Regions from separate parts of the Rahnella sp. GSA61A genome, predicted to be linked through region 1. Evidence: predicted binding sites of a transcription regulator. Region 1 holds the regulator's gene; each other region holds the start of a gene.

The links. The regulator PurR, encoded in region 1, represses purine synthesis genes. The targets are predictions, from matches to a motif close to CANGCAAACGTTTGCNTG.
Region 2: LC431_RS13630 (amino acid aminotransferase) is a predicted target of PurR. The motif match lies at 3,308-3,325, and genes of this name have one in related genera.
Region 3: purL (phosphoribosylformylglycinamidine synthase) is a predicted target of PurR. The motif match lies at 2,900-2,917, and genes of this name have one in related genera.
Region 4: rbsD (D-ribose pyranase) is a predicted target of PurR. The motif match lies at 3,297-3,314, and genes of this name have one in related genera.

Annotation. Positions count from the first base shown of each region.
Region 1 covers NZ_JAHXYO010000016.1:65,122-70,173, forward strand. The annotation lists gene punC (purine nucleoside transporter PunC) at 1-1,046, opposite strand, end outside; gene punR (DNA-binding transcriptional activator PunR) at 1,183-2,088, shown strand; gene purR (HTH-type transcriptional repressor PurR) at 2,125-3,150, opposite strand; gene LC431_RS18930 (YnhF family membrane protein) at 3,485-3,574, shown strand; gene LC431_RS18935 (C40 family peptidase) at 3,740-4,639, opposite strand; gene LC431_RS26305 (hypothetical protein) at 4,993-5,052, shown strand, end outside.
Region 2 covers NZ_JAHXYO010000009.1:143,218-148,269, reverse strand. The annotation lists gene ldtD (L,D-transpeptidase) at 1-538, shown strand, start outside; gene LC431_RS13640 (YcbK family protein) at 718-1,269, shown strand; gene LC431_RS13635 (MBL fold metallo-hydrolase) at 1,321-1,968, shown strand; gene LC431_RS13630 (amino acid aminotransferase) at 2,054-3,244, opposite strand; gene ompC (porin OmpC) at 3,486-4,598, opposite strand; gene asnS (asparagine--tRNA ligase) at 4,898-5,052, opposite strand, start outside.
Region 3 covers NZ_JAHXYO010000020.1:12,964-18,015, forward strand. The annotation lists gene purL (phosphoribosylformylglycinamidine synthase) at 1-2,806, opposite strand, end outside; gene mltF (membrane-bound lytic murein transglycosylase MltF) at 3,082-4,542, shown strand; gene tadA (tRNA adenosine(34) deaminase TadA) at 4,561-5,052, opposite strand, start outside.
Region 4 covers NZ_JAHXYO010000011.1:5,308-10,359, reverse strand. The annotation lists gene ravA (ATPase RavA) at 1-975, opposite strand, end outside; gene kup (low affinity potassium transporter Kup) at 1,243-3,111, shown strand; gene rbsD (D-ribose pyranase) at 3,327-3,746, shown strand; gene rbsA (ribose ABC transporter ATP-binding protein RbsA) at 3,754-5,052, shown strand, end outside.

The sequences.
Region 1 (5,052 bases):
AAGCTGGCAAGGAAGCACAACCCGAGCTGCAGCGTATTTTGCAATGCTGCCGCCTTGCCTGTATTAGCAGGAAACGGCATTAATGCATTTGCGACAACAATTGGGTAGGTTGCACCATTCACCAAAGCCATCAGACAGAAAGGGATCAGCAGGCTAATCAGCCCGGCATCCGTGAACATGGCAACACAGAACAAAGTCACCATACTGACGCCGTAACCCGCCAGTAACCATGGCAGAATTTTATTACCGTCCAGCTTGCTGATCACAACACGGCAACCAAAACCACCAAGCAGGAAAGCAATAGTCTGCGGGACATAGCTCAGCCCGATGGCACCGGGTGAATAACCCATGTCGCTCAGGATAAACGGTGAACCCGTTAACCACGCAAAGAATCCGGCTGAACAGGCGGCATAAATCATGACATTCCCGCTGTAAACAGGCGATTTCAGTAACGTCGCAAACCCTGTTTTATCAGCCTTCGCTTGTTTTGCAGGTTTATTCTCACGCAGAGTCAGCGTCGTCAGCACCAGGACGACGGCGACTGCGGTCAGCAGAGCAAAAATGGCTTCCCAGTCAAAATGATTGAGTACCCACGCACCAAGTAATGGTGCCAGTGCCGGAGAAAGAGCCACTAACGGCATAATGCTGGCGAAGGTTTTTTTCGCCACATCGGCAGAGAAACGGTCAACAACGATTGCCTGCCAGGTGACTGCGGCGGCACAAACGCCCATCGCCTGTAAGAAGCGCAGGGCCAGAAGGGCGCGTACATTCTCAACCCAGATAACGCCCAGACAACCGACCGCAAACAGTGTCAGACCAAGAAGCAATACCGGTTTACGGCCGATCCTGTCTGACAACGGCCCCCATAACAACTGACCGAGAGCAAATCCGCCGAGAAAAATGCTCAGACTTGCGCTGATCATCCCGGGGCTGGTCATCAGACTGGTTTGCATGGCGCTGAACGCAGGCAGATACATATCAGTGGCTAAAAAGCCCAGCATGCTCAGTCCCGCGAGATAGAGCATAAATCCAAAGGAGGGTTTCATTATCGTCTCATTAATTTATTTATTGCAGATGATGTGATGCAGATTACATACCGGAGGCGGAGTTTAACGCTTTGATAACAGGCTTGTGAAACGCTAATATTTGCACTCTGCTATCAAAAATATTGAAGGCTGAATTATGTGGTCAGAATACGCCCTTGAAGTGGTAGATGCCGTGGCAAGAACAGGTAGTTTTAGTGCGGCAGCGCAAGATTTGCACCGCGTACCTTCTGCTATCAGCTATACCGTCCGTCAGCTTGAGCAGTGGCTGGCCGTGCCGTTGTTTGAACGTCGCCATCGTGACGTGGTACTGACGCCTGCGGGAAAGGTTTTTGTCGATGAAGCGCGGATTCTGACAAAAAAAATGATAGCCACGCGCCGGCAGTGTCAGCAGGTGGCGAACGGCTGGCGCGGCGAATTACGTGTGGCGGTTGACCGGATTGTAAAACCCGCACGGACACGGCGTCTGGTGCTCGATTTCTACCGCCATTTTGCGGACACCGAACTCATTATTCACTCAGAAGTGTTTAATGGTGTCTGGGATGCGCTGGTTGACGGGCGGGCAGACGTGGCGATCGGTGCTACACGCGCGATACCGGTTGGCGGGGGCTTCAGTTTTCGTGACATGGGATTTATGGACTGGCATTGCGTCGTCAGCCCGCAACATCCGCTTGCGCAGTTATCCGGCGCGCTGAATGATGATGAGCTGCGGCCTTATCCTGCACTCTGTCTGGAAGACACCTCCCGGACATTGCCTAAGCGGGATACATGGACGCTGGATAACCAGCGGCGGCTGGTCGTGCCAGACTGGACCTGCGCGCTGGAATGCCTGACCGAAGGCTTATGCGTGGGTATGATGCCGGTTCATCGCGTCACGCCGTGGATAGAACAGAAAAAGTTGCAGGTGCTGACGCTGGAAAATACGTTTCCCGACAGCCCGTGTTGCCTGACGTGGGATCAAAGCAATCCGTCACCCTCGCTGGCCTGGTTGCTGGAATATATGGGCGATACAGAAACCATGAATCAGGAATGGCTGCGTGATTAGAAAAAAACGCCTGCATCTGCAGGCGTTCGATATCTGTTAACGGCGGTAATCGCGGTACGGACCATCGGCTACGGAACGGCGTTCGACCAGTTTCGGATGCACCTCAATGGTCTGAGACTCTTCACGCTTACTGACAATTCTGTCCAGCAACATGGTAAAGGCCATTTCACCCAGACGTTCTTTCGGCTGATGCACGGTTGTCAGCGCGGGGGAGAAGTAACGGGCGTTACGCACATTGTCGTAACCGATTACGGAAATATCCTGAGGGACGCGCAGGCCCAGTTCGTCTGCGGCACAGATTGCGCCCATTGCCATCACATCGCCGCCACAAAATACGGCAGTCGGGCGGTGCTTCTGCATCAGAATTTTATGCATCGCCTGATAGCCCGATTCCGGCTCGAAATCGCCCTGAACCACCCATTCGTCACGCAGCGGAATATTGGCTTCAGTCAGTGCTTTCACAAAACCCTGGAAGCGGCCACCGCCGGTATTACGTGCCAGTTGGCCCGGGATCACCCCAATATCACGATGACCGCGTTCAATCAGATAACGCCCGGCCATGTAACCCCCTTCGAAAGCATTATCAATAATGCTGTCGGTGAAGTTCTTACGCGCTTCGCCCCAGTCCATGACCACCATTGGGATCGAACGGTGCTCCTCGAGCATATTGAGCAACTCATCAGGATATTCCGCGCACATCACCAGCAAGCCATCGACGCGTTTTTGCGCCAGCATTTGCAGGTAGGCTTGTTGTTTTTCCAGATTATTATGCGAGTTACACAAAATCAGCGTATAGCCTTTGGAGAAGCAGCTGTTTTCTACGGCTTCAATCACTTCGGCAAAATAGGGCGCTTCGCTGGAGGTGGCAAGCAGACCGATCGTTTTGGTGTTATTGACCTTCAGACTGCGGGCTACAGCACTCGGCGAGTAATGTAACTCTTTGATTGCAAGGAGAACCGCTTCTTTGGTTTCTTCGGCGACGAAACGTGTTTTATTGATGACGTGCGACACGGTTGTAGTGGAAACGCCAGCGCGCTTTGCGACATCTTTAATCGTTGCCATGTAAACAATGACTCCTGAACTCACGTGTTTCAGCACGTTAGCATTATGTTAATCGTTTGCTTGCGTGGATCTCACTGCTGGCTTCTAAAAGGGCAGTGAAATCGTTGGGTGGATTCTTCAGAATGAGGCGTGAAATGCTCTCGGGTGAAATCAACCGGCACACAGGCGTGTTAACCGACAATTTTCTCTTATAATGCAGGAAAGTGGAAGTAAAATTCTCAGGGATACATTGTCATTCAGCACAAGATTTTAAATGTTAATTATGCGAAAATGCGTTGGCACACAATTAGTGTGGCTTAAAAAATGCCACAATTTGATCCGAAAGGGGGGTTTGATGGACAGCAACCTGAAATTATCGTTGATCACCACGGTATGCGCTTTGCTTATGATTATCGCTTTCAGTTTCACTGCGGTGATGAACTGATTCAGTAAGTGATCCGCCATAAAAAAGGGCGATTCCTGTTACAGGAATCGCCCTTTTCAATTTTACGCAGTGGCCGTTACCGCCGATACTCTTCCCTGCAGAAACTCTTCGTTAAATGCTATTCAATGGCTGATTAGCGAAACTTCAGACTTAACGAATTGTTTATTATCGGATCGTTTTCGGCGTCATTACCCGGCGTGCACCCACATAATGATCTTGCCAGTAATCGTCGCCGAGAGAGGTGATTTTAATGTCTTCGCCCGTTCTTGGAGACTGAATAAACTTGCCGTTCCCCACGTAAACACCAACATGGTCTGCTGCGCCGCGGTTATTGATTCTGAAGAACACCAGATCACCGCTTTCAAGTTCGCCGCGTTTGACCGGAGCCGCATCGCGCAGGTGATACATTTCATTCGCTGTGCGTGGCATTTTAATACGGATCAAATCTTTGTAGGCGTAATAGACTAAGCCGCTGCAATCAAAACCGGTATTCGGCGAGGTTCCGCCCCAGCGATATGGTTTTCCTACCTGATGCATCAGTTTGGTCATCGCCGTTTGCTGGGCATGCTGATAGCGTTTTTTATGCGTTGCACTTAGCGTAATCGGTTTGCTGTCTTCTTCGGGCTTTTTACCTTTACGGTGCCGGCCATACGCTTCTTTTTTACTGACCCTTTCCGTGCTGTTTTTCGCGAGTGAACGGGTTTTGGCGTGTTTCTCTGTTTTGCTTTCGGCCCGCGTGGTCTTCAGTGTCTTTTCTTTTTTACTTTCGGCCCGGGTCGTTTTGACACTTTTCTCCGTCGTGGTCTTTCGTTTAGCCAGTTCGGTACTTTTAACTTTCTTCTTCGAATTCTTGTCCTGAATTTTTTGTTCTGTCACTGGCGCGATTTTAGTTTTTTTACTGGTTTTCGCGGCCACCGTTTTTCGCTTTCGCCGTTCTTCAGGTGCAGCCTGATTAACATGGCTTTTACGCTGATCGGCAGAAACACGTGTCTGCGGCGATGCATGTGCCATATTCAGAAATAGCTGGGTAAAGAGCAGCACAAAAAGCGTGAACAGTAAGCGCATAGCTTCGTTACCATGAGTGGTAGGTTAAACATCAGGGATGTCAGAGTATTGCCTAAAAGAACCTGACAAAAAAGCACGAATTGACTCGATTCTAGATCATATTGTGAGAAAAAGTTAATGGCTTTTTTTATGTCGAAATAACCGCCATTTTTAGTCAAAAAAATAACCACTTTTCATGGTGTTAATATTTGAGTTAAAGAATGGAATTTTGCAAATCTGGCGTTATCGGTGAACGCCAAAAATGTTATTCTCAATGAATGTTTAAAGATGTGAGCCTGAGCGCACACATTAAAGATTGTTAAACAAAATGCCAGTATTGAGAAAGACCACACAAAAAATGGCGTTTTTATCTGATGGCTGCCATCGTTACAATAGAAGGTATTGTGATTGCGCACCGTCTCTTTATGCTGCGC
Region 2 (5,052 bases), on a different contig from region 1:
TAAAGCCATGAACAATCCCGGTTACTTCCAGCAACATGGCTATCAGGTATTGTCTGGCTGGAGTAACGATGCTGAAGTCATCGATCCTTCAATGATCGACTGGGCAATGATATCACCCAACCATTTCCCCTATCGCATCCGTCAGGCGCCGGGCGTAAGCAACTCTCTGGGGCGGTATAAATTTAATATGCCGAGTTCTGATGCTATTTATCTGCATGACACGCCAAACCATAACTTGTTCAGCAAAGACATTCGTGCGCTGAGTTCTGGCTGTGTGAGGGTGAATAAGGCTTCTGAATTAGCCAATATGCTGTTACAGGATGCAGGCTGGAATGACACGCGAATATCTTCTGCATTGCAGGGCGGCAATACCACGTATGTGGCAATACGCCATCATATACCGGTAAAACTGTTTTATCTGACGGCATGGGTCGCGGATGACGGTAAGCCGCAATTCAGAACAGATATTTACAATTATGATTCAACGGTGAGATCCGGTGCACAAATTCTGCCTCAGGCGGAAATTTTGCTTCAATAAATGCAGTAAAACTAATCTGATAAGGGTCAGAGTATTTGGCCATCGAACGAGCGTGAGCCACTGGCACGCTCGTTTTGCTTATATGGGTTCCCTTGACTCGCAGAAAATTGGCAGTTAAGGTTCAAAACGGCTCAGATCAGAGCTTATTTTTGACTCTCTTACCGGATAGTAAACTGTTCATGAATGAAATCGACAAACATCGCCGTAAATGGCTGGCATTAGGCAGTGCCGCTATGGGGATTGCATTACTTCCAGGTCGTGCATTCGCCACTCTTTCCACACCTCGCCCGCGTATTTTAGTCGTTAACAATATCAATACCGGCGAAACCCTCAAAACCGAGTTTTTTGATGGAAAGCGTTACAACAAGGATGAGTTGGCCCGGTTGAATCATCTGTTCAGGGACTATCGTGCGGAAAAAGTAAAATCTATCGATCCCGCGTTGTTCGATCACCTCTATCGTTTGCAGGTGATGCTTGGCGGAACGAATAAACCAGTCCAGCTGATTTCGGGTTACCGCTCACTGGCGACAAACAACAGCATGCGTGAACCCGGAAGCGGGGTAGCGAAGCACAGCTATCACACGCTTGGGCAGGCAATGGATTTCCACATTCAGGGCATTGAACTGAGCAATATCCGCAAAGCAGCATTAAAAATGCGGATGGGTGGTGTAGGATATTATCCACGAAGTAACTTTGTGCACATCGATACCGGTCCCGCACGGACCTGGTGATGTGTGTAATTAATGGCCTGCCGGAATGTACAGGCCATTTTGTGGAGCTCTATGAAAACCCATCTTATTACCGTCACGGCGTTCAGCCAAAACTGCTCACTGATTTGGTGTGCTAAAACCAATCAGGCCGCCATTGTTGATCCGGGCGGTGAAGCCGCCAGGATCATCCAGGAAGTTTCTGCCAAAGGTGTATTGGTTACGCAAATTTTGCTGACTCACGGACATCTTGATCACGTTGGTGCCGCAGCAGAACTGGCTGCGCACTATCAGGTACCGGTTATCGGACCACAAAAAGAAGATGAATTCCTGCTGGATGCGTTACCGACCCAAAGCCAGATGTTTGGCCTCGACCATTGTGACCCGCTGACGCCGGATACCTGGCTGGAAGAAGGGGATTCAGTGAGTGTTGGTGAAGAAATCTTATCCGTGTTGCATTGTCCAGGCCATACGCCGGGGCATATTGTCTTCATCAATGATAAAGCGCGAATTGCCGTTTCTGGTGATGTGGTTTTCAAGGGTGGCGTAGGCCGCAGTGATTTCCCGCGTGGTGACCATCAGGCGCTGATTCATTCCATCAAAACGAAATTATTACCGCTCGGCGATGACATGGTCTTTATTCCCGGTCATGGCCCGATGTCAGACTTTGGTTATGAGCGTAAAACGAACCCGTTCCTGCAGGATGAAATGCCGGTCTGGTAATTACGTTTGCTGTTTATCAGCAAAAAACAAAAAGCCCGTCAGGATACCTGACGGGCTTTTTTAATTGAGCAACACTGCTTATCTTTTACAGTACGGCGACGATGGCTTCACACAGCGGTGCCATATTTTCGAGCGTGATGCCAGCAACGTTGATACGGCCGGAGTTCACCGCGTACACGCCGAATTCATCACGTAAACGCAATACCTGATCTTTGGTCAGGCCGCTGAAAGAGAACATCCCGTTCTGGTTAATAATAAAGCTGAAATCCTGTTGAGCGCCTTTTTCCTGCAAGGTGCTGACGAATAGCTGGCGCATACGATGGATACGCAGGCGCATATCGCTTAGTTCCTGCTCCCACAGCGTGCGCAAAGCTTCGTTACCCAGTATGGTGGCTACAACCGCAGCACCGTGTGACGGCGGGTTGGAGTAGTTTGCACGGATAACCGATTTCATTTGGCTGAAAGCGCGACCGGCAGTTTCTTCATCGGCTGCGACTAACGTACAAGCACCTACGCGTTCATTGTATAAGCCGAAGTTCTTCGAGTAAGAACTGGCGACCAGCAATTCCTTATGTTTTGCCACGAACAGGCGCAGACCCGCCGCATCTTCTTCCAGACCTTTTGCAAAGCCCTGATAGGCGAAGTCGAACAACGGTAACCAGCCGTTGCTCACCGACAATTCTGCCAGCTGTGCCCATTGTTCTTCTGTAGGATCGATACCGGTTGGATTGTGACAGCAGCCATGGAACAGCACCACGTCGCCTGCTTTCGCTTCGCTCAGGCTTTTCAGCATGCCATCGAAATCAAGGCTGTGATTTGCAGCGTCATAGTAATTGTATTCCACAACTTCCAGACCGGAAGCAGAGAACACACCTTTATGGTTCGGCCAGCTCGGATTACTGACCCACACGCGTCTGGCGCTGGTTTGTGTAGCGATGAAATCCGCTGCGATACGCAAAGCGCCGGTGCCGCCCGGAGTCTGTGCGGTGCGTGCCCGTTTATCAGCAATAACCGTGCTGTCTTTGCCAAACAGCAGTTCCTGTGTACAACGGGCAAAATCAGGCAACCCGTCGATACTCAGATAGGTTTTAGTGGTTTCATTTTCCAACAGGAACTGTTCGGCTTTTTTCACGCTGGCCAGAACCGGCGTTTTACCTGTTTCGTCTTTATAAACACCAATCCCCAGATTGATTTTATTAGAGCGGTCGTCAGCGCGGAAAAGATCGGTAAGACCCAGGATAGGGTCAGCAGGTGCTGCAGTGATTTTTTCAAACATGTCGGAAAATTCCATAGCCTGATATTACGAAAGAGGTCATCAGGGTAACGCCAGCGCCCCCTTTTGCCAACCGTTTGCGGCAAAAAGAAAACAGAGTTGTGAGAAGGCGTGGGAGATTAAAATATTTTATAGGCGAGGGTGGAAAAGCGGTCTTTTCAAGACTCAGAAATGCAAAAGGCAGAGCCGAAGCTCTGCCTTGATATCCACTTTGATGCGCCCGTAAGCGCATCGTTAAGTGATATTAGAACTGGTATTGCAGACCAACACCCACGATGTCGTCAGTGCTGCGACCCGCTGCTTTGGTGTAGCTGTTGTCGTCCAGCAGGTTGATTTTGTAGTCAACATAGGTAGACATGTTTTTGTTGAAGTAGTAGTAAGTACCAACTTCTACATATTTAACCAGGTCAGCATCGCCGCCAGCGTAGGTAGAACCGTTGTTGGTGAAACCGTTCAGGCTCTTACCTTTAGACTGCAGGTATGCGATAGATGGGCGCAGACCGAAATCGAACTGGTACTGAGCAACAACTTCGAAGTTCTGAGTTTTGTTAGCAATTGCATCCGGGTTACCGTAATCGGTGGTGTTACGTGATTCACCGTAGAAGGTTGCCAGGTACAGGTTGTTAGCGTCGTATTTAGCGCCGAATGCGTATGCGTCAGCTTTGTCGCCAGTGCCGTCTTGTTTCTGAGTAACAGTACGGTTAGAAGAGAAGTAAGCACCAGTAATGCTAACACCTGAGTTGCCGATAGCGTAAGCGGCAGAAGTACCCCAGCCGTCACCATTGGAATCAACTGCGCCACGACCATCACGACCTTCGTCGTTTTTGCCCTGGTACTGTACAGCGAAGCTCAGGCCATCAACCAGACCGAAGAAGTTGCTGTTACGGTAAGTTGCCACACCGTTAGCACGACCAACCATGAAGTTGTCGTTGTTCTGGTACATGGTGTCATCGCCATAGATTGGCAATTGGTCGGTGTAGGACATTACGTCGTAGATTACGCCGTAGTTACGACCGTAGTCGAAAGAACCTGCATCACCAAATTTCAGACCTGCGAAGCCCAGACGAGTTTTGTTGCCTTCATCGCCAGCACTTTCTGCATGGTTAGCCTGAACGTTGTATTCCCACTGGCCGTAACCGGTCAGTTGGTCAGTAATTTGAGTTTCGCCTTTGAAGCCGAAACGGACATAGGTCTGGTCGCCATCGTCGCCAGCATTGTCAGAGAAGGTGTGACGTGCGTCAACTTTACCGTACAGATCCAGTTTGTTGCCATCTTTGTTATAGATCTCAGCTGCATTAGCTGCACCAGCAACTAACAGAGCAGGGATTACCACTGCAAGAATATTGCGCTTCATCATTATTATTACCCTCATTGGTTTTATTTGGACACCTGCCACTGCCTAAATAATTCTTTACGGAACTATTCACGAAAGTTTGGTGTCTCCTGTGTCTGAACGCACTATTCCATCCGTGGTGAGCTTAATCCACAGCGAAAATGCTACTAAATTACTAAATATGTTTCAGCAGGAAAGAATGTATTTCAAAATGTGTATTTTACGGAACTTTGTGACAGGGATCTATCTTTGAAAATGACTAAGGCCAGCAAAGCTGGCCTTAGTTTTGTAACTATTATGTTAATTAAAAATAGTTTAATTAATTAGAAGGTTGCACTACGTGGTGTACGTGGGAACGGGATCACGTCACGAACGTTTTGAACACCGGTCACATAGGCGACTAAACGTTCAAAGCCAAGGCCGAAGCCTGAATGCGGGACTGTGCCGTAACGACGAAGATCGCGATACCACCAATAAT
Region 3 (5,052 bases), on a different contig from region 1:
ATGCACGAACCTGGATCACGGCGCCCAGTTCTTCGTTGAACAACGCAGCCAGCACATCGTTGCCCAGCGCAGCAATATCTGCAGTCAGGCCGCAATGCCCGGCAAAGGCCATTTCAGCCAGCGTCACCAGCAAACCACCGTCGGAACGGTCATGGTAGGCCAGCAATTTCTGTTCAGATACCAGCGCCTGCATGGCGTTGAAGAAGCCACCCAGTTGCTCTGCGCTGCGAACGTCAGCAGGCGTGTTACCGAGCTGGCGGTAAACCTGTGCCAGCGCTGTCGCGCCCAGTGCGTTATGACCTGCCCCCAGATCCACCAACAGCAATGCGGTGTCACCCTGGTCGGTGCGCAGTTGCGGCGTCACGGTATGGCGGACGTCTTCGACACGGGCAAACGCGGTGATTACCAGCGACAGCGGAGACGTCATCTCGCGTTGTTCGTTACCTTCCTGCCAGCGGGTTTTCATCGACATGGAGTCTTTGCCCACCGGAATAGTAATACCCAGCGCCGGACACAGTTCTTCGCCCACCGCTTTTACAGCCGCGTATAAACCGGCATCTTCGCCCGGGTGACCGGCCGCAGACATCCAGTTAGCAGAAAGCTTAACGCGTTTCAGGCTGCCGATTTCCACCGCAGCAATATTCGTGAGCGCTTCACCAACGGCCATGCGACCAGAGGCAGCGAAGTCCAGCAAGGCAACCGGAGCGCGTTCGCCCAGTGACATCGCTTCGCCGTGGTAGCTGTCGAGGCTGGCGGTGGTGACTGCGCAGTCGGCTACCGGGATCTGCCACGGGCCGACCATCTGGTCGCGCGCGACCATGCCGGTGACGGTGCGGTCGCCGATGGTGATCAGGAAGGTTTTCTCAGCAACAGCTGGCAAATGCAGAACGCGATTTACCGCTTCCGCAATCTGGATGTTTTCCGCATTTAGATCGTCACCTTTCGCTTTCAATGTGGTGACGTCGCGGGTCATTTTTGGCGTTTTACCCAGCAGGACATCCAGCGGCATATCAATTGGCTGGTTGTCGAAATGGCTGTCTTTCAGAGAAAGATGCATTTCTTCGGTGGCTTCACCGATGACCGCGTAAGGTGCTCGTTCACGCTGGCAAATCGCATCGAACTGTTCAAGCTGCGCCGGAGACACCGCCAGCACATAACGTTCCTGTGATTCGTTACACCAGACCTCCAGCGGGCTCATGCCCGGTTCGTCGTTCAGGATGTCACGAAGCTGGAAACGCCCGCCACGGTTGCCATCGCTGACCAGTTCCGGCATGGCGTTGGATAAACCGCCGGCACCGACATCATGGATAAATAAAATCGGGTTGGCTTCGCCCAGTTGCCAGCAGCGGTCGATCACTTCCTGACAACGGCGTTCCATTTCCGGGTTGTCGCGCTGTACGGAAGCAAAATCCAGATCGGCATCAGACTGGCCGGAAGCCATAGAAGACGCCGCGCCGCCCCCCAGACCGATATTCATCGCCGGGCCGCCAAGTACAATCAGTTTCGCGCCAACCGTGATTTCACCTTTCTGCACGTGATCGGCACGGATGTTGCCGATACCGCCCGCCAGCATGATCGGTTTGTGGTAACCGCGCAGTTCAGGGCCGTTGTGACTATTGACGTTTTCTTCGTAAGTACGGAAGTAGCCCAGCAACGCCGGACGACCGAATTCGTTGTTAAATGCTGCGCCGCCCAGCGGGCCATCGGTCATGATATCCAGCGCGGTAACGATACGATCCGGCTTACCGAAATCTTCTTCCCACGGCTGTTCAAAACCAGGAATACGCAGGTTTGACACGGAGAAACCGACCAGACCGGCTTTCGGTTTCGCGCCGCGACCGGTTGCACCTTCGTCACGGATTTCACCGCCGGAACCTGTGGCCGCACCCGGCCACGGAGAGATCGCCGTCGGGTGGTTATGGGTTTCGACCTTCATCAGGATATGCGCCTGCTCCTGATGGAAATCGTACAGACCGTCTTTCGCATCGGCGTAGAAGCGACCGACCTGCGAACCTTCCATCACGGCGGCGTTATCTTTATACGCGGACAGCACGTGATCGGGAGTGTGTTCGAACGTGTTCTTGATCATCTTAAACAGGGATTTCGGCTGCGTTTCGCCGTCGATAATCCAGTCTGCGTTGAAGATTTTGTGACGGCAGTGTTCTGAGTTTGCCTGTGCGAACATATACAGTTCGATGTCCGTCGGGTTGCGCCCCAACGACGTAAAGGCATCCATCAGATAATCAATTTCGTCCTGAGCCAGCGCCAGACCTAATTTGGTGTTGGCGGCTTCCAGAGCGCCACGGCCAACGCCCAGGATATCCACATGCTGCACCGGAGCCGGCTGATGCTGCGCAAACAGCGCGCTGGCGTCTTCCAGATGACCAAAGACAGTTTCCATCATGCGGTCATGCAGTAATGCGCCCAGTTCATTCCACTGTGGTTCGGTCAGTTGCGGCGCCTGCACATAAAATGCCAGACCGCGTTCCAGACGCACAACCTGCGACAAGCCGCAATTGTGTGCAATATCGGTAGCTTTGGAAGACCACGGAGAAATGGTGCCAGGGCGCGGGGTAACCAGCAGTAAACGACCAGAAGGAGCGTGTTCAGCGAGAGAAGGACCGTATTTCAGGAGGCGTTGTAACTTGGTTTGTTCGTCCGAACTCAGCGGCGCGCTGACGTCGGCAAAATGTACATATTCGGCATAGATATCGCTGACCGGAAGGCGGGCTTCCTGACAACGGGACAACAATTTGTTAATGCGAAAAGCCGACAAAGCGGGCGAACCACGCAGTATTTCCATAATCACAGATCTCTCGTCTTCGAAGACACTGACCACAGTGCTTCTTTGGGCGCAACAGGGGGAAAACGCGGGCTATTATAAAGAAAGCTGACGCCCGACGAAACCGTTTGCGCAGGGAAACTTGATATTCATTTATAGCCCCACATATTTTACGGATATCATGAATAAAGTTGCAGACTGCCGTTTTGTTGAGCAAAATGCGTCAGCACTGGGGATATAGCCATACTAACTGCACAGCATAGCGTAAAAAAACAAGAGCGCCGCAGCGAGATAACTATTTGACGCGACTAAAAATTAATTATGTTCTGATGGGGATCGCCGCCCTGTTACTGGCGCTGGCTTTATGGCCGGCAGTCCCGTGGCACAGAGGTGAAGGCGACCAACTGGATCAAATAAAATCCCGTGGAGAATTGCGCGTAAGCACGCTCAATTCTCCACTGACTTTTATGAACTCCCCGGAAGGCAATCTCGGTTTCGATTACGAACTGGCTAAACGCTTTGCAGATTATCTGGGCGTGCAGCTGGTCGTGACACAGCACACCACCATTGAGAGCATGTTCGACGATCTGGATCATGATAATACTGACATGCTGGCTTCCGGTCTGGTGTACAACAATGAGCGGCTGAAAAACTACCGTGCTGGCCCGGAATACTATTCCGTTTCCCAGCAACTGGTTTACCGGCAGGGATCAGTGCGCCCGAAAAGCTTCGCAGACATCAAAGGCTCGCTGGTGGTGTCTGCTGGCAGCGCGCATATCGCCACACTGGAAGCCGCCAGCAAAAAGTATCCCGACCTCGCATGGACCACGACCGATAAGATGTCACCACGCGATCTGTTGCAGCAAGTCGAGAACGGTAAACTTGATTATACGCTGGGCGATTCGGTGACCATCGCCCTGATGCAGCGTGTTTATCCGCGTCTTGCGGTGGCTTTTGATGCGACTGACGACGAACCTGTGACCTGGTACTACCGCAAACAACCTGATGACGATAGCCTTTCTGCCGCCATGCTGGACTTTTTCAGCCAGATTTCAGAAGACGGCACCCTGGAAAAGCTGGAAGAGAAATATCTCGGGCACGTGGGCGATTTTGATTACGTTGATACCCGGACTTTCCTCAATGCCATCGACAGTACGCTGCCGGATTTACAGCCGCTGTTCGAAAAGTATGCCGGGAATATTGACTGGCGTTTACTGGCGGCTATCGCCTATCAGGAGTCCCACTGGGATCCGCAGGCAAAATCCCCGACCGGTGTACGGGGTGTGATGATGCTGACCCGCGCTACCGCTGGCGGATTGAATGTCGACGACCGCACGGATGCCGAACAAAGCATCCGTGGCGGTGCCCAGTATCTGTCGCATCTGATGGATAAAATGCCGGAATCTGTTCCGCAGGATGAACGGATCTGGTTTGCGCTGGCAGCCTATAACATGGGTTACGGCCATATGCTGGATGCCCGCAAACTGACGGCGCAACAGAAAGCCAATCCGGACAGCTGGGCAGATGTGAAACAGCGTCTGCCGATGCTGAATCAGAAACGCTTCTTTAGCCGGACGACTTACGGTTATGCACGCGGTACACAGGCATATAACTATGTGGAGAATATCCGTCGTTATCAGCTGAGTCTGGTGGGATATCTGATGGAAAAGGAAAAACAGCAGGCACAGAAAGCGGCCTTGCAGGCTCAGTTAGGTCAGGGATATCCGGTGGTGAATGCGCAGGAAGCGCTGGCACCGTAAGACTGGCAGGCCTGTTTCTCAGGCCTGATCATCTGCCGCATCACCGGCCTGCGCGGCACGCTCTGCCAGTCGCAGCGCTTTTTTCTGGCTGCGGCGAAAACGAAAAAATGCACTCAGTTGTTCCGAACACGCTTCTGCCAGCACACCCGCCGTAATCTCCACCTGATGATTCATGCCCGGATGGCGCAATACATCGAGCAAAGAGCCCGCTGCGCCGGTTTTGGCATCAGCGGCACCATACACCACGCGACGGATCCGGCTGTGGATCATCGCCCCCGCGCACATAACACAAGGTTCCAGGGTAACGTACAATGTGGCATTGAGCAGACGATAATTTTGCACGGCGTTGCCGCCCTGACGTAATGCCATGATTTCGGCATGCGCTGTCGGATCATGATGGCCGATAGACCGGTTCCAGCCTTCACCAATCACCTGATTGTCTAAAACCAGTACCGCCCCCACAGGCACTTCACCCTCATCCTGCGCTTTCAGCGCCAGATTCATAGCATG
Region 4 (5,052 bases), on a different contig from region 1:
TTGCATCCATTGCTGATTCAGCTGCTGAATTTTCATCAGCAGTGTCTGCTGCTGATAAGCCTGTTCGGTGATCAGTTGCTCAATCTGGGTTTGCAGCAGGTTATAAGTATTAAGGTCATGCCATAAACAGTCTTTCAGCAGGATCAGATCCACCTGCGTGATCGCTTTTCTGCCACTGAAAAATGCGCAGGCCTGCAACAGGCGCAGAGCTTTTTTCCAGCGACGGTCAGAGACATAAGGTGCCGTATCCAGGGCTTCAAGGCGCTGGCGCAGCTGGAAGATCAGTTCAAAGCAGCTGTCTGAAAGATTGACTTTGTCGATCTCCGGCTGCCATTGTTGGTATTCTTCATCGCTGATACTCAGGGACTCTGCCACCGGATTGGCGTTTTCATTGTTCCGGCTGGTCAGCAGTGAGCGAAAATTTTGCTTATCCTGCACTTTATCCAACCACAGACGGATCAGCATGCGGTCGTACAGCGCTTCGAGGCCACCATCGGCTTCGGGTAATTCGTTGGACGCACTGACCAGCAGACGCATCGGAATAGGTTCTTCTCGTTCGCCATTACGGAAGCGGCGTTCATTGATGGCGGTGAGCAATGTATTGAGGATGGCCGGGCCTGCTTTCCAGATTTCATCAAGGAAGACAATTTCAGCTTCCGGCAAGTAACCTTCGGTCAGACGCAGATAGCGGCCTTCATCTTTCAGGGCCTGAATCGAGAGCGGGCCAAAGACTTCTTCCGGCGTGGAAAAGCGCGTCATAAGATATTCAAAAGCGCGCGCATGTCGGAACGCAAATTTCAGGCGCCGGGCAATCAGGCTTTTTGCAATACCTGGCGGGCCGAGCAGAAAAACGCTTTCGCCGCACAGGGCTGCCAGCAGGCAAAGTCTTATGGCATCCTGCCGCTCGTACAGGCCATGTTCTAATGCGTTAGCAAGACGGGCGATCCGTTCTGCCAGAAGGGGAGATTGCGCCATACTGTCTCTTCCGGTTTCCATTGAGTTGTTGAATAGTGTACTGGCTAATAGCGATATGCCACGTTTATTTTTGTCGTTATAGCTTGTTGATTACTAAAAATTTTCTATTATCAGAAATGTGACCCCGTTCATATGAACGCCGGTTTAGCTGCACATTTAAGGGTAGGCAATCCAATTTATTCGTGCATACTGTGCGCCTTTTAGTGGGCATCATAAGATCGAGCGCACTCATCGCTTACGGATGTTCGAGCAAAAAAGAAACGAAATATGAGCACTGAACATAAACGGTCACTCCCAGCAGTAACCCTGGCCGCCATTGGTGTGGTCTATGGCGACATTGGTACCAGTCCTCTCTACACCTTAAGAGAGTGTTTTTCTGGTCACTATGGTTTCAACGTTGAACCCAGCGTCGTTTTTGGTTTTCTCTCTCTGATTTTCTGGATGTTAATCCTCATTGTTTCGCTCAAGTACCTCACTTACGTGATGCGGGCGGACAACGCAGGCGAAGGCGGTATTCTGACGCTGATGTCTCTGGCGGGCAGAAACACCTCGGCACGCACCACTGCCGTTTTGGTCATTCTCGGCCTGATCGGCGGAAGTTTCTTCTATGGTGAAGTGGTGATCACTCCGGCTATTTCTGTTCTTTCCGCGATGGAAGGTCTGGAAATCGCAGCACCTTCACTTGATCCTTATATCGTCCCCTTATCTATTACTGTCCTGACGCTGCTTTTTATTATTCAGAAACACGGCACTGGCATCGTGGGCAAACTGTTTGCGCCGGTGATGTTGTTGTGGTTCCTGACGCTGGCTGTTCTCGGCGTGAACAGCATCATGCAGAACCCTGAAGTACTTCGCGCCATGAACCCGATGTGGGCGGTTAACTTCTTTATCGAGCATAAGTCGTTTTCCTTCCTGGCACTTGGCGCGGTCGTTCTGTCGATTACCGGCGTGGAAGCGCTGTATGCGGATATGGGCCACTTCGGGAAATTCCCGATCCGTCTGGCCTGGTTCACAGTGGTGCTGCCTTCTCTGGTGCTGAACTACTTCGGTCAGGGCGCATTGCTGCTCAAAGATCCGGAGTCGATTAAAAACCCGTTCTTCCTGCTGGCGCCTGACTGGGCTTTGATCCCGTTACTGGTGCTGGCAACGCTGGCCACCATTATCGCGTCTCAGGCTGTTATCTCCGGTGTGTTCTCCCTGACGCGTCAGGCTGTGCGTTTAGGCTATCTACCGCCAATGCGCATCATCCACACTTCAGAAATGGAAGCAGGCCAGATTTACATCCCGGCCATTAACTGGTTGCTGTACTTTGCGGTGGTTATCGTTATCGCCAGCTTCGAGCATTCGAGCAATCTGGCAGCGGCATACGGTATCGCAGTGACCGGTACGATGGTGCTGACCAGTATTCTTTCCTGTACGGTGGCACTCAAAAACTGGCACTGGAAACCTTTCCTGGTCGGGCTTTTGCTGATCGGTCTGCTGTTTATGGATATCCCGCTGTTCGCGGCGAACGCTACTAAACTGTTCTCCGGCGGTTGGTTGCCGCTGACGCTGGGTTTGTGCATGTTTATCGTTATGACGACCTGGAAAAGCGAGCGCTTCCGCCTTATGCGCCGCATGAACGAGCATGGGAATTCCCTGGAAGCGATGATCGCCTCTCTGGAGAAATCCCCGCCGGTGCGTGTTCCGGGTACGGCTGTGTATATGTCGCGCGCCATCAACGTCATTCCGTTTGCGTTGCTGCACAATCTCAAACACAACAAAGTGTTGCATGAGCGTGTGGTACTGCTGACGTTACGCACCGAAGATGCGCCTTATGTACATAACGTCCGGCGCGTCACCATCGAACAGCTTTCGCCGACGTTCTGGCGTGTGGTCGCCAGCTACGGATTTAAAGAAACGCCGAACGTGGAGGAAGTGTTCCACCGTTGCGGTCTGGAAGGATTGCCGTGCCGGATGATGGAAACGTCATTCTTTATGTCGCACGAATCACTGATCCTGACCAAGCGCCCCTGGTATCTCTACTTCCGTGGCAAACTCTTTATGGCGCTCAGCCGCAACGCCTTACGCGCGCCAGATCAGTTTGAAATTCCGCCGAACCGCGTAATCGAACTCGGTACGCAGGTAGAAATCTGATCCTCATTTCTACTGCTCGCAGGGCACCTTCGGGTGCCCTGTTTTATTTTCTCTTTCTCCTTTCTGAAACGACTAACTCAAATTTCCCTGCGGTTTCTTAATTATTCAGCGAAACGTTTCGACGCTGATCACAATTCCATCATAACTCCGTTGCGATGGCCGGGGATCTTTATAAACTCATCGGTGAGCGAAACGTTTCGCTGTAGGAGTTCACAATGAAGAAGTCACCGCTGTTAAATGCCGAAATCTCACATGTTATTGCCCGGTTAGGTCACACCGATCAGCTGGTTATTGGCGATGCCGGACTTCCGGTGCCAGCAGCTTGCCAACGCATCGATCTGGCCCTGACCCAGGGAGTTCCCACCTTTTTACAAGTCTTAGAGGTAGTGACACATGAGATGCAGGTTGAGCGGGCTATCCTCGCCGAGGAAATCCTCACTAAAAATCCTCAACTCCATGAAGCGTTGCTCGCCCAATTGACACAACTCGAACAACACCAGGGAAACACCATTGCTTTGGATTACGTCAGTCATGAGTCATTCAAAGCACAAAGCGAAAAAAGTCGGGCTGTGATCCGCAGCGGGGAATGTTCGCCTTATGCGAACGTTATTCTGTGTGCTGGCGTAACCTTCTGAGGCCTTTATGCAACCTTTGCTGCAACTGACAGGCATTGATAAAGCCTTTCCCGGCGTAAAAGCACTTTCCGGCGCGGCGCTCAGCGTCTATCCGGGACGTGTAATGGCGCTGGTGGGAGAAAACGGCGCGGGCAAGTCCACCATGATGAAAGTGCTGACCGGCATCTATCAGAAAGATGCCGGCTCAGTGCATTTTCTTGGCAAGGAAGCGGTTTTCAGTGGCCCTAAAGCCTCTCAGGAAGCCGGGATTGGTATCATTCATCAGGAATTAAACCTGATCCCCCAACTGACGATTGCTGAAAATATCTTCCTGGGCCGTGAGTTTGTGAACGGTTTTGGCCGCATCAACTGGAAAAAGATGTATGCCGAGGCCGATAAACTGCTGGCGCGCCTGAATCTGCGTTACAAAAGCGACCGGCTGGTAGGCGATTTATCCATCGGCGACCAGCAGATGGTCGAAATTGCCAAAGTGCTGAGCTTTGAATCCAAAGTCATCATTATGGATGAACCGACGGATGCCCTGACCGATACCGAAACCGCTTCTTTATTTAACGTGATCCGGGAACTGAAAGCCGCCGGTTGCGGTGTGGTGTATATCTCCCACCGCATGAAAGAAATTTTCGAAATCTGCGACGACGTGACGGTGTTCCGTGACGGGCAGTTTATTGCAGAGCGGCCGGTCAGTTCGCTTGAAGAAGACACGCTGATTGAAATGATGGTGGGCCGTCGCCTCGAAGAGCAATACCCGCGCATTAATCATGAACGCGGTGCGCTGCGTTTGCAGGTACGCGATGTCAGCGGGCCGGGCGTGGATAACGTCAGCTTTGATCTGTACAGCGGCGAAATTCTGGGGATTTCCGGTCTGATGGGCGCAGGCCGTACCGAACTGATGAAAATTCTCTACGGAGCCTTACCGCGTAAAAGTGGTTATGTGGCGCTCGATGGCCGCGAAGTGGTGACACACTCACCGCAGGACGGGCTGGCAAACGGCATTGTTTATATCTCTGAAGACCGCAAGCGCGATGGCTTAGTTCTGGGCATGTCAGTGAAAGAAAACATGTCGCTGACGGCGCTGCGTTATTTCAGCCACGCTGGCGGACGTCTTAAACATGCGGAAGAACAGCAGGCTGTCGGCGATTTCATCCGCCTCTTCAATATCAAAACGCCGTCGATGATGCAGACCATCGGCCTGCTTTCCGGCGGTAATCAGCAAAAAGTGGCAATTGCCCGTGGATTAATGACGCGGCCGAAAGTCCTGATCCTCGATGAACCGACGCGCGGCGTTGACGTTGGTGCCAAGAAAGAG